Regions from separate parts of the Salinivibrio sp. PR6 genome, predicted to be linked through region 1. Evidence: predicted binding sites of a transcription regulator. Region 1 holds the regulator's gene; each other region holds the start of a gene.
What was found. The regulator CRP, encoded in region 1, controls carbon source genes, mostly activating them, when cyclic AMP is high. The targets are predictions, from matches to a motif close to TGTGANNNNNNTCACA.
Positions count from the first base shown of each region.

Region 1 (3,215 bases):
CCCCACCGCCAACGACTTCCCTCGGCTGGAACAGTTTTTTCGTGAGTATGGTGACCAAGGCACCGGGAAGTACCGCCGCTACTTACATACCTTTGATGAAGCGGTGCCCTATAACCAAATGCCTGGTACCTTCACGCCATGGCAAGACTTGGCCGACAATACCAATGTATTGTTTTACGAAGGGTTGCACGGCGGCGTGGTCGACGGTGACGTCAACGTTGCGCAGCACGTCGATCTCTTGATTGGTATGGTCCCCATCGTCAACTTAGAGTGGATTCAAAAATTTGTCCGTGATACGCGCGATAGAGGCCATTCTCGTGAAGCGGTGACCGACTCGATTGTGCGCTCAATGGATGATTATCTGCACTATATCACCCCGCAGTTTTCTCGCACCCATATCAACTTTCAGCGCGTTCCCACGGTAGATACCTCAAACCCATTAAATGCCAAAGGGATTCCGTCTTTGGATGAAAGCTTTGTGGTGATCCGCTTTCGTGGCATGAAAAACGTCGACTTCCCTTATCTGTTGCAAATGATCACCGGGTCGTTTATGTCGCGCCATAACACCTTAGTGGTGCCGGGAGGAAAAATGGGCTTTGCAATGGAATTGATCATACGTCCATTGATCCAGCAATTGATAGAAAAAGGCAAGATTGGCTGAGGCGTAGCGCATTCATGATGTATTACTTCTCAAGCCGTGATCTTAGCCACGTTTTTGCCAGTTTTTTAGGCGGTTGGCCTAGATCAAAATCAAGAAATCACCAACAAAAAAAGATACACTCTTGTTAACATACAGTGAGCTTGTAGCCCGCGTTCAGACTTCGTATTCTGTGCAATGATCTGATGGGTTACCCCTCAGACAAAGATAGGACGTTGTTGCCGGGCAACACATGCAGAGGAAATAAGTTATATGGTTCCAGGAAAACCTCAAACAGACCCTACACTCGAGTGGTTCCTTTCACATTGTCATATTCATAAGTATCCGTCGAAAAGCACGCTTATCCATGCTGGTGAAAAGGCGGAGACCTTGTATTACATCGTGAAAGGGTCTGTGGCCGTACTGATCAAAGATGAAGAAGGCAAGGAAATGATCCTGTCTTACCTTAACCAAGGTGACTTCATCGGTGAGCTCGGGCTTTTCGAAGAAGACCAAGAGCGCACTGCTTGGGTACGCGCCAAATCACCGTGTGAAGTGGCAGAAATTTCATTCAAAAAGTTCCGCCAGCTTATCCAAGTGAATCCTGATATCTTGATGCGCTTGTCCTCACAAATGGCGCGCCGCTTGCAGGTAACGAGCCAAAAGGTGGGGGATCTTGCCTTCCTGGACGTCACAGGGCGCATTGCGCAAACCCTATTGAACTTGGCGAAGCAGCCTGATGCCATGACGCATCCTGATGGTATGCAGATTAAGATCACCCGTCAGGAAATTGGCCAAATCGTTGGCTGCTCACGCGAAACAGTGGGACGTATCCTTAAAATGCTGGAAGAGCAAAACCTCATTTCCGCACACGGTAAAACCATCGTGGTATACGGCACACGCTAATCGCGCCGCTCTCTGTATCACCAACCGACGCCCTGGCGTCGGTTTTTTTATCTCCATTATCTGGCAAGCACGCGGATTGCTTCTACACTCAAAACGACATGGTTAACATAAAATTAACAAGGTGTCGTTTATGAAAAAACTCATGATTACCCTCACCGCCTTCGCGCTCTCTGTGTTTTCAGTCCATGCTGCGTCCAATACGACGATTGTCCACCCCGAGCCACGCGCCGGCTCGGCGCTTGATCTCTATGCCATTGAGCTCATCGAGTTTCTTGCCGAAAAGTCGGGAGAATCTGTTACCTTACAAGCCTTTGACGGCCAAATTGGCTCTCAATCTCGTAAGGTGGAAATGCTCAAGCAAGGCAAGCTCACCGTCGACTGGCTTGGTGCCGACCGTACACTGGAAGCTGAATTGATCCCCGTTCGCTATCCCGTGTTTCGTGGCTTACTCGGCCACCGCCTGTTTATTACCAACCAAGCCACCGAGCCCCAACTTGCTCAGATAAGTAGCGCGAGTGACTTGCAGTCTCTTACTATGATTCAGGGACAAGGTTGGGCCGACGTCAAGGTGCTTAACTCAGCGGGATTTCGCGTACGTGAAATATCGAGCTTTGAAAACATTTTCAAAGTGGTTGATACGGGCCGGGCCGATCTCTTCCCTCGTGCCTTGATTGAGCCTTTTAGTGAATTAGCCGAGCGGCCGCAATACGGTAACCTGTTAGTTGACCCACACCTGATGCTGATCTATCGCTTCCCAATGTTCCTGTTTGTGTCTCCGCAACATGCTGACGTCGCCGAGATGTTAAATGGCGCTTTTGAAGCGGCGTATCAAGACGGATCATTTATCGAGTTTTTCAATAATGCGCCTTTAGTTAAGGAAACCTTTGAAAAGGCGAACATTGGTGAGCGTACTGTCATCCGAGTCGACAACCCGCATTTAAGCAACGAAACACAAGCGATTCCAGACACGTTTTGGCTCGACATCGAGGCTCAATAGACGATAAAAAAGGGAGCGTATCACACGCTCCCTTTTCCCATGATGTCGATAAGCAATGTGTGACGCACTAATGGGTGCTTTCAAAGATTTTGTCTGCCGAAGCAGCCACAAAACCTTGGTAGAGTTCACCATTGGGCAACACATACCGCTTAGCAAACTCGTAAAAGCCACCCGGGATGGTTTGCGTGCAATCGGAGAAAGTAACGGGCACGCGGTCAGCCATGGTGGAGGATTGCTCCAGATACACAGATGCATCCCCTTTGACTTCCCCACCTGACTCGTTAATCGCAAAGCCATTATCACGCAATCGGTTGTTCACCGAGAGGCAATCATCATGCGCATTCAGCTGATTCACACTCACGGTAAAATGGTTCGCACCATAACCGTGTGCCGCCACCCAAGACGCATATTCACTCTCTTCGGCAAGCGTTTGATAGGTTGCCCAATCAATATCCCATAGGCGGCCCTGATGGAGAAAATCGCTGCCTGTAAGTGACGACGCATCAACTTGTGCCACCAGCTTCTCAACAATCGCCTGAAGCGCGGGCGAGCATTGCTCGACCATCAACTCACTGATAAAGACTTTCGGCATCAAGGGATCGGGGTGCTCAAAATGGCAAGCATTGAGCTTTTTCGCTTCAAAGGTATAGTCACCTTTTTGCTGATACCCCAAGG
Region 1 is NZ_MUFA01000006.1:220,229-223,443, reverse strand. It holds gene BZG72_RS07020 (phosphoribulokinase) at 1-661, shown strand, start outside; gene crp (cAMP-activated global transcriptional regulator CRP) at 911-1,543, shown strand; gene BZG72_RS07010 (ABC transporter substrate-binding protein) at 1,674-2,540, shown strand; gene BZG72_RS07005 (DUF1338 domain-containing protein) at 2,608-3,215, opposite strand, start outside.

Region 2 (3,215 bases), on a different contig from region 1:
AGGGTCGCACTCATCAGGTTGGCGAGTGTCGCCGCGAGAATGGCTCGCATACCGAGTGTCGCAATATCGCCCCGGCGTTCGGGTACGATGCCGCCTAGGCCTCCCATCAGCATGGCAATGGAGGTCAAGTTGGCAAAACCACACAGCGCAAACGTCACGATAGCTTGACTGTGGGCGGATAATTGGCCTTTTAAGTTCATAAAATCGGCAAAAGCAACAAACTCGTTCACCGCGATTTTTTTACCGATCAAGGTGCCTGCGGTCATGGCTTCATGCCAAGGAATGCCAATTAACCAAGCCACCGGCGCGAACAGGTAGCCAAACAGCCATTCAAGGCTTAGCTGAGGCAGGTTCAAAAGAGGACCAAGCTTACCTAACCCACCATTGATGAGCGCAATCATACTGATCACGGCCAATAAACTGGCACCCACTGCCATGGCGATTTGTAAGCCACTTAAGGCGCCTTGCGTGCCGGCATCAATCAGGTTCACTGGTTTGTCCTGTGTGTCTTGCACTGATTGATGTTGCGTCGGGGTCATCGGTGTTTCGGTTTGTGGCACGATGATCTTGGCCATCATGAGTCCTGCCGGTGCCGACATAAACGCCGCCGCAATAAGGTACTTCATTTCGACACCGAGCCCTGCATAGCCTACCATGGTGCCGCCAGCCACTGAGGCGAGCCCGCCCACCATGACAGCAAACAGCTCTGAGCGTGTCATAGCAGCAAGAAAAGGCCGAACAACCAGCGGCGCTTCAACAGAGCCAACAAAAATATTGGCGGTGGCAGACATTGATTCTGTACGCGACGTGCCGAGTACACGTCGTAGTAGTCCACCAATCAGGCTAATGACCCATGTCATGACCCCAATGTGGTACAGCACGGCGATCAGTGCAGAGAAAAAAACGATGGTGGGCAATACATTAAAGGCGAATATAAAACCGAGTTTGAATTTAGCGAGATCGCCAAAGAGGAACTCTGCGCCTATGTCACCAAAGCTGATGATCGCAGAGACGGTGTCAGACGCGTTGGCCAAAATACGCTGGCCAAGGGGAACCGAGATGATAAAGCCAGCAAAGACGATTTGTATGAGGAATGCACCGCCAACGGTGCGCCAGTTAATCGCGGATCGATTTTCAGAAAAACCCATCGCGATAAGAAAGAGGACGCTAATCCCCAACAGGCCAATGCCAAACTGCATGATGTTGCTCCGCAAACGTTAAACTTGAGATGGAAAACGATTGCGGCGGTATTGTACGTGGTTTTTCTTATGTGACAAGTGTCACTTTGTGTGTTTTGTGTTTGCATTTTTTTCATCAATGGCGTCTTTGATACTCGCAAGCGAGTTGCCCAAGCGTGATGACTTTCACGATCGTTATGTTTGCTTAGCAATGGTGGAAAATACGACTATGATTTTAAAAGGGTGTTAGGCGTTCTAAAACGCTATTAACCAAATTGTTTATTGTTCTGAAATAAAGAGTTCAAATAACCGGGAAAGCCAGTAAAATCGGGGCATGGAGGGAAGTTGGTGTTGGGTGCTTGGTTAGAAAGTAAACATTTGGTTAGGGGCCTAATTAAATTTTTTCTCAGATGTGGTAATGTAGTTGATTGTGTGGTGACAGCTGGTCTTTTATTGCTGGTAAAGATGGCTTGAACAGCAATGAATAATGGGCGCACCACCAACACTCACAGGCTTCCGAATAAACGGACTAAGGAGTTAACTCGTGAGCGATAAAAGCCATGAAGATATGATGACACCAGACGGGAAGGTTAACCCGATCGATACTGATTATCAGGTCGGTCAGGATAACGTGGCACTGAAACTCGGCCCGTTTGGTTTTGATATTCACAACCGAGTATTTATGGTCTCAGGGCTGGCTATTTTGGCCTTCATTTTTGTCACCCTGGCCTTTCAAAACCAAATTGGTCCAGTTTTTGGGGATCTACGTGGATGGCTAACTTCAAACCTAGACTGGTTCTTCCTTTCAGCAGGAAACATTTTTGTTATTGCCTGTCTAGTGCTGATTGCGTCTCCACTGGGTAAAGTGAGACTCGGTGGTACCGAAGCTAAGCCCGATTACAGCTACGGCGGCTGGTTTGCGATGCTTTTCGCAGCCGGTATGGGTATTGGTCTGATGTTCTACGGGGTTTCAGAGCCACTGACGCATTTCCAAACGGCGTTAGGCGGGACATCCGTAGGCGCTGATGGTCTTCGCACTGACTGGGCGCCTTTGGGTGCGGCAGCCGGTGATACAGAGGCGGCGCGCCGCTTGGGTATGTCTGCCACGATTTTCCACTGGGGCTTACACCCATGGGCGATTTACGCGGTATTGGCGTTAGGCCTGGCACTGTTTGCGTACAACAAAGGCTTGCCTTTGACCATGCGTTCTGTGTTCTACCCACTGTTCGGTGAACGTGTTTGGGGCTGGACGGGCCACGTGATTGACATTTTGGCAATCATCGCGACCTTGTTTGGTCTTGCAACATCGCTTGGCTTGGGTGCCTCTCAGGCATCAGCGGGTCTTCACTATCTGTTTGATACACCGCTAGGTGATACCACAGAAGTGTTGCTGGTAATGGGCATCACAGGCGCCGCGATTCTTTCGGTTGTGGCTGGTGTTGATAAAGGGGTCAAGCGCCTATCTGAAATCAACATGATGCTTGCGCTATTGCTGCTCATCTTTGTGATTGCAGTGGGTCCAACCATCGCTATCCTGACCGGTTTCTTTGGTAACTTGGGCGCGTATCTACAAAACTTGCCTGCGCTGTCAATGCCATTTGGCCGTGAAGATGCCAACTTTACTCAAGGTTGGACATCCTTCTACTGGGCATGGTGGATTTCTTGGTCCCCATTCGTCGGTATGTTTATTGCGCGCGTATCGCGTGGCCGTACCGTGCGTGAATTCATCACTTGTGTGTTGATCATCCCATCAGCAGCCTGTGTATTGTGGATGACTGCCTTTGGTGGCACCGCAATTGGTCAGTTCGTCAATGAAGGCTATACCGCGGTTACGGACGCAGAGCTGTCACTGAAACTGTTTGCGATGTTAGATGATCTGCCACTAGCAGCGATCACCTCGTTTATCGGCATTATCCTGGTCATGGTGTTCTTTATCACCTCGTCAGACTCAGGGTCATTGGTTATCGACACCATTTCTGCCGGCGGTAAAGTGAATGTTCCTGTGCCACAGCGTGTATTCTGGGCCTCTTTCGAGGG
Region 2 is NZ_MUFA01000002.1:12,169-15,383, reverse strand. It holds gene BZG72_RS01575 (NupC/NupG family nucleoside CNT transporter) at 1-1,199, opposite strand, end outside; gene BZG72_RS01570 (BCCT family transporter) at 1,747-3,215, shown strand, end outside.
Region 2: a site for CRP is predicted at 1,270-1,285, ahead of BZG72_RS01575 (NupC/NupG family nucleoside CNT transporter). Genes of this name have one in related genera too.

Region 3 (3,215 bases), on a different contig from region 1:
CGATATCAAGTGGGATTTGTCGGGTTTGATAGGCTTTTTCTGCACTGGCTAAAAGTTCGCCAACTTCATGATACCTGTGCTGACTTTGGGCTAACCAAGCACGTAGCAGGCTTAAATTTGGGTATTGGTATAAAAGCTCGTCACTGAGTTTGATAATCGCGGCTTCTAGTGTCGACAATTCACCACGATTAAACATACGCCAGCCGTGCTGATTGAGTATATCGGCCAACAATGCATCGTCTTTGGCGTAGCGTGCATGACGCAACGCTTGATGGGGAGATTGTAACTTCAACCATGCCAGTGAGGCTTGTCTATGCAAGGGCTGTTGTTGGTGAGGGATCCGTGCTTGGCGCTCATGAGCCAAAAACTCCGCGAATAGATGGTGGAATCGGAACCAGTTGTTATCTCCTTCAAGTGGATAAATAAACAAGCCATAGCGATTTAGTGACTCGAGCATATTCAATGCATCTTCGCGTTCAGTGAGTGCGAAAACCAACTCGTCATTAAACATCTCTAGTACGGAGACTTTCATGAGAAACTGACGTGTTTCAGCATCAAGCAAATCAAACACTTCTTCGGCCAAATAGTCCCAAAGGTGGGCATGGTTAAAACCAGCGTAAGACGCGGCGCTTTGCATCAGGGTACGCTTTTGGTGCTGCGCTTGAATCGCAATGAGCTGCAAGGCTGACGGCCAACCTTCAACGTAGTGGCATAATGCGTTCGCCGTGGATTCATCCACGCCATCGTCGACACGTTGATTAAAAAAGCGCGTCGTTTCTTCGTTATCGAACGCGAGAAGCTCGTTGCCGATCTCAATCATCAAGTCGCGTACGCGTAAATTCGCGGTGCCCAGTGGAGGGTTGGCGCGTGAGGTGACCACCAAAGTGAGATTATCTGGCATGTGCTTAATGAAAAAGCGCATCGCCTCATGAATCTCCTCATTATCAATGAGCTGATAGTCATCCAACACCAAATAGCTAGTGGCATGAAACCCTGCCAGTTCAGCAAAGACATCAGACAAGAGCGCACGAAGTGATGAGAATTGGCGTTTTTCCGCCAGCTTTATCGTGTTGGCGCAGCCCTCTTGGGTAGCGTGGTGCAGCGCTTGCAGTAAGTAGTTAATGAAGCGAAAGCTGTCGTTGTCACTATCATCAATGCTAAACCAGCCGACATTGGATTGATCCGCGAGCCATTGTGCAGCCATGGTGGTTTTGCCATATCCGGCCGGAGAGCGAAACAGCACCAGCTTATAGTGAGGGGCTTGTTGTAAAATATCGAGCACACGCGGGCGTAATATCGCGTTATAAAGCCGTCCAGGCCGAGTCAGCTTTGATGGGATCCACATAAGACACTGTCCTTCACTGCAAATGCGGTGCGACCTTTTTGGTGCGCACCTCTGTCCTGATTGCAGTGTATGTAACTTCAAACGCACAAACTATGATCTATCCCTGATCTCTTAACGGATGCCCCAATTTAGTGCAGCTACGCCTTTTAATTGTGATTTATATCACTTAAACGTCATATTGGTGGCCTTTTTAATGATTGAGATACACATCCATCTCGGTTTATTAGGGCTTAATTTGCGTTAGCGCACAAAAATCACAAAAGGAAAGCGATGTTTTTCACCGTGGGCGTAGCGCCTTTTTTGTTTCATAGCGTGACTTAGGTCACTCGATAAAGGGCTGCTCATGGATTTGATGAGAGGCGGCTCACTATTGCTATGTGACCTGGCTCTCTACGCCCTGTGGTCTCCTCCTTTGATGACAACGACGTGGGAGGATGTTTGCCGTGCTCGGGTTGGGCAGGATGAATAACCATCAAGGTTTCATTCCATTATCGAGAGCGACGACATGACACCAAAACAGCAACATGCGTTTGATAAAAGTGCGTTTAAAATCAGTATGGTTCAACACCTAACCCAGTTAGGTCACGCACCAGACACCGCTCAGCTGCGCGACTGGTACCTCGCACTGGGCCGTGCATTAGCCGAACATACCACGAGTGATCTGGTAGCCACTGAACACGATCAAGCCATTAAACAAGCTAAAAGTGTTAACTATTTATCCCTCGAGTTTTTGATTGGTCGGTTAACCGGCAACAATTTAATTAGCATGGGCTTGTACGATGCGATTGCCGATGCCGTGAGTGAGCTTGGCCTCGGGTTAACGGATTTACTTGAACAAGAGCGTGATCCGTCTTTGGGCAATGGTGGCTTGGGGCGTCTCGCCGCTTGCTTTATGGATTCATTGGCGGCCCAACAGTATCCTGCGGTCGGCTATGGCTTGCACTATGAATATGGTTTGTTCCGCCAGTCATTCAAAGAGGGCGCACAACAAGAAGCACCGGATGCGTGGCGTGAGCCTGAAGGTTACCCGTGGGAAGTGGTACGTCCTGACTTAGCGCAAACCATTGGCTTTTATGGCCATGTAGAGGTGATTGAGGACTCAGGGCACACGTACCGTCAGTGGGTGCCGGGCATGAAAATTCAGGCCATGCCCTGGGATCTGCCGATTGTGGGTTATCAAAGCAATACTGTGTACCCATTGCGCCTGTGGGAAGGACGGGCGTTAACGCCGTTTGCCCTTGATGCCTTTAATGACGGTGACTATACCCAGGCTCAGCAATCCGCCATCGCTGCAGGGAATTTGACCAAAGTCTTGTACCCCAACGATAACCACGATGCGGGTAAAACATTGCGCTTAATGCAGCAGTATTTCCACAGTGCAGCTTCTGTATCAGACATTCTCCGTCGTCATCTAGAGGCAGGGCATGCATTGGCCGCATTACCAGACTACGAAACCATTCAGTTGAACGATACTCACCCCACCATCGCTATTCCTGAGCTGATGCGCGTATTGCTGGATGATTATCGTCTGGGCTGGGATGAGGCTTGGTCCATCGCCAGTCGTACCTTTGCTTACACCAACCACACCTTACTGCCCGAAGCGCTGGAAACCTGGAGTGAGGCGTTGATTGCCAGTTTGCTGCCGCGTCATATGGAGATCATTTTTGAGATCAACCATCGCTTCATGCAAGAGGTAGAAGCGAAGTGGCCCGGCGATGTGGCCAAAAAGCAGGTGTTGTCTGTGATTGACGACAAAGGTGAGCGCATGGTGCGCATGGCTAATTTATGTGTGGTTGGCTCTTATGCGGTGAATGGCGTTGCCGCCTTGCATTCTCAGTTGGTTAAGCGTGATTTATTCCCAGAATTTGAC
Region 3 is NZ_MUFA01000010.1:53,236-56,450, forward strand. It holds gene malT (HTH-type transcriptional regulator MalT) at 1-1,345, opposite strand, end outside; gene BZG72_RS10165 (glycogen/starch/alpha-glucan phosphorylase) at 1,851-3,215, shown strand, end outside.
Region 3: a site for CRP is predicted at 1,497-1,512, ahead of malT (HTH-type transcriptional regulator MalT). Genes of this name have one in related genera too.

Region 4 (3,215 bases), on a different contig from region 1:
AATATCTAAAATGCTGTTGCGATAATAGGTATCGTCCAGCTCAAGCAGTTGCACCAGATCCGAGAACAAAAGAACCGGAGACTTAAACGCGACCCGCTCGGCGTGCCCATCGGTTTCACAGAACACATTCATTTCACGGCCAATACAGGTGGCCAGAGACATCACGTGGTTCTCGCGCAGCGGATCAATCGGTGGGTTAGTCACCTGGGCAAATTTTTGCCGGAAGTAATCGCTCACACAGCGTGGACGCGACGATAATACGGCCATTGGCGTATCATCACCCATGGAGCCAGTGGCTTCTTGGCCAATATCACCCAGCACTTTGACGACTTGATCCACTTCCTCATTCGACATCCCAAACAGCTTTTGATAGGTCTTAAGCTGGGCATCTTTAAGGTTACGGCTGCCTTCACTGGTGTCAGGATCTAAGTCTTCAAACGGTGTGAGACGACGGACATGTTGGTCCAGCCACTCACGATACGGATGACGGCTTTTTAGCTCATCATCGATTTCACCTGAGTGCCAAATCTTCCCTTCGCGGGTATCGATCACTAAAAGCTCACCCGGGCCCACGCGGCCTTTTTCTGACACTTCGTCAGGTGCGTAATCCCAGATCCCAATCTCGGAGGCGAGGGTAATAAACTTATCTTTGGTAACCACATAGCGCGCCGGACGCAGGCCGTTGCGGTCAAGATTACAGGCGGCATAGCGGCCGTCTGACATCACGATGCCCGCCGGCCCGTCCCATGGCTCCATATGCATGGAGTTAAAGTCATAAAATGCGCGCAGTTCATCATCCATGTCTGGGTGATTTTGCCATGCGGGCGGCACCAGTAAGCGCATAGCCCGGAATAAGTCCATCCCACCGGCGAGAAAAACTTCCATCATGTTGTCGAGGCTTGAGGAATCAGATCCTGATTCATTCACAAACGGGGCGGCTTGATGTAAGTCAGGCAACAAAGGGGAGTTAAATTTGTATGCACGTGTGCGTGCCCACTGACGGTTCCCCTCAATGGTGTTGATTTCGCCGTTGTGGGCAAGGTATCTAAAGGGTTGTGCGAGCGGCCAGCGTGGTTGAGTATTGGTACTGAAACGCTGGTGGAACAAGCAGATAGATGACTCTAAGCGCAGATCCGCGAGATCGGTGTAAAAACGTGGCAGATCCGCTGGCATACACAACCCTTTGTAAACAATGGTTTGTGTGGATAGGCTGGTGACATAAAAGTCAGCATCGTCTGCCAAGGCTTGTTCTGCACGGCGACGCGCAATATACAGGCGTCGCTCTAAATCGCGTGCGCGCCAGCCTGCTGGACCATTGATAAACACTTGTTCAATGACCGGTTGAGACTGTTTGGCGATATCCCCGAGTACATCTGGGTTGGTCGGTACGGTTCGCCATCCCACCACTGATAGCGTTTCAGCGTTGATTTCTTGCTCGAAGCGTTGTTTGGCTTGTTGGGCTTTTGCCGGATCGGCACTGAGAAAAATCATGCCGACCGCATATAGGCGGCTCAGCTTCCATTGGTTTTGCTCAGCAATAAGGCGGAAAAAGCGGTCGGGCTTTTGCAGTAGTAGCCCACAACCATCGCCTGTCTTGCCGTCAGAGTTGATGCCACCTCGGTGGGTCATGCGGTCAAGTGCAGCGATAGCAGTACGAACCAGTTTGTGGCTGGGCTCCCCCTCTTGATGGGCGATAAGGCCAAAACCACAGTTATCTTTTTCCAGCATTGGGTTGTACAGCGACATTGCAATTCTCCCTTGCTACTGCGTTACGCGCAGTGATTGCATTTATTGTCGTGATCCTCCTGACCACTCTGAACAGATTCGCTTTGTGACTGTGCGCTCGTTATGTTGTGATTTTTTAACGAGAAAAGTCGGTGATTTACACTCTAACTCACTGTTTTATCGATGGATTGACAGAGAATACACAGGCAAAGCGCTATTCAGCGACCTTCCAAATTAACGGTAAACCTTGCAAAGGTCAAATTTTTATATGCATCCTTTATGCATGGCAATAGAAGTATGTCTTTATTGTAAATAACTGATATAAAAGTGTTTATTGTGGTTTTCTTGATGAATAATATCTATTCGCAATTATGCCATTTTGTTAAATAATTATTAAATAAAAGGCGAATTCGAGTAGATATTCTAGCTTTGATGATGAATAAAGAAGGGTGCGTTATATGCTTTCTCTTTCATAGCAAAAAGCACTGTCAATTGATGTAATAAAATAACAAATGATATTCGCAAAGCTGTGAACAGGACAATCACGCGTTCTATCAAAACTGTGGCAGAATACGTCGCCGGTAAGGTAGGGCGTGAATACGATCAAGGACAGTAATAAGGCAGACAGGAGTGGCATGGCGTTTTTTAGTTTTAGCTTGGTTTTCGTGTTAGGCGCTTTGCTTGGCTACGGTTGGCGCGCGCGTCGAGCGACACTGGCGTTATCCGATTGGCGGGTTTACATGGCCGGGTTAGACACGCCACATGCGATTGTCACGGCCGATGATGGTGATATCTTGTATGCCAATGCACCTTGTGTGGAGTCTTTTTCGCTGGTAGGTAGCCACAACCGGTTTAAAACCGCCAATGAAAAACAACAGCAAGCGGTGCGCGCTTTTATTGTGGCGCAGCGTTGGCCTCAGCCATTTTCTAATGTTGAAGCCAAAGTCAGAGCCCCGGGCGCGAATCGGGTGCGGGTTGAGGTGACCTTATCTGGCTTGCCGATCCGCTGTCGCGGCAAGCGTGCCTGGCTCATTTCATTTTCTGCCTCTGAGTCCAACACGCAATGGCACCTGCAGCAACAAGAACAAGGTGTGCTTTTAAGCGTGATTAATTCCTTGGCGGAGCTCGTATGCTTTCAAGATGTTGAGGGAAACGTGGTGGGTACGAACGCCGCCTTTGACCGCTTCTGGCAGGGCCGAGAGCAGGAAGCAGTGCTTTGGCAAGCCGGTGAGCCGCTTTCCGAGCCGCGAACAGTACGTACCTGGGCGACACAACATCATGATCAGAGCTGCTTATTGGAAACGAATATCACAACGCTTAAAAATGATAAGCAGGAAGTGATAGGCACATTGAGTATTAGCCATGATGTGACCAATTGGCACCAGATGCAGGAGCGGTTACAAAAAGAAGCACAACAGCGTCACTCGGTTGAGCAAGTGCTGGAGCAGCGAAGTAACTTGCTCAGTGCGATTTTCCAAGCGAGTGTCGAC
Region 4 is NZ_MUFA01000007.1:137,026-140,240, forward strand. It holds gene gltB (glutamate synthase large subunit) at 1-1,746, opposite strand, end outside; gene BZG72_RS07900 (GGDEF domain-containing protein) at 2,361-3,215, shown strand, end outside.
Region 4: a site for CRP is predicted at 1,831-1,846, ahead of gltB (glutamate synthase large subunit). Genes of this name have one in related genera too.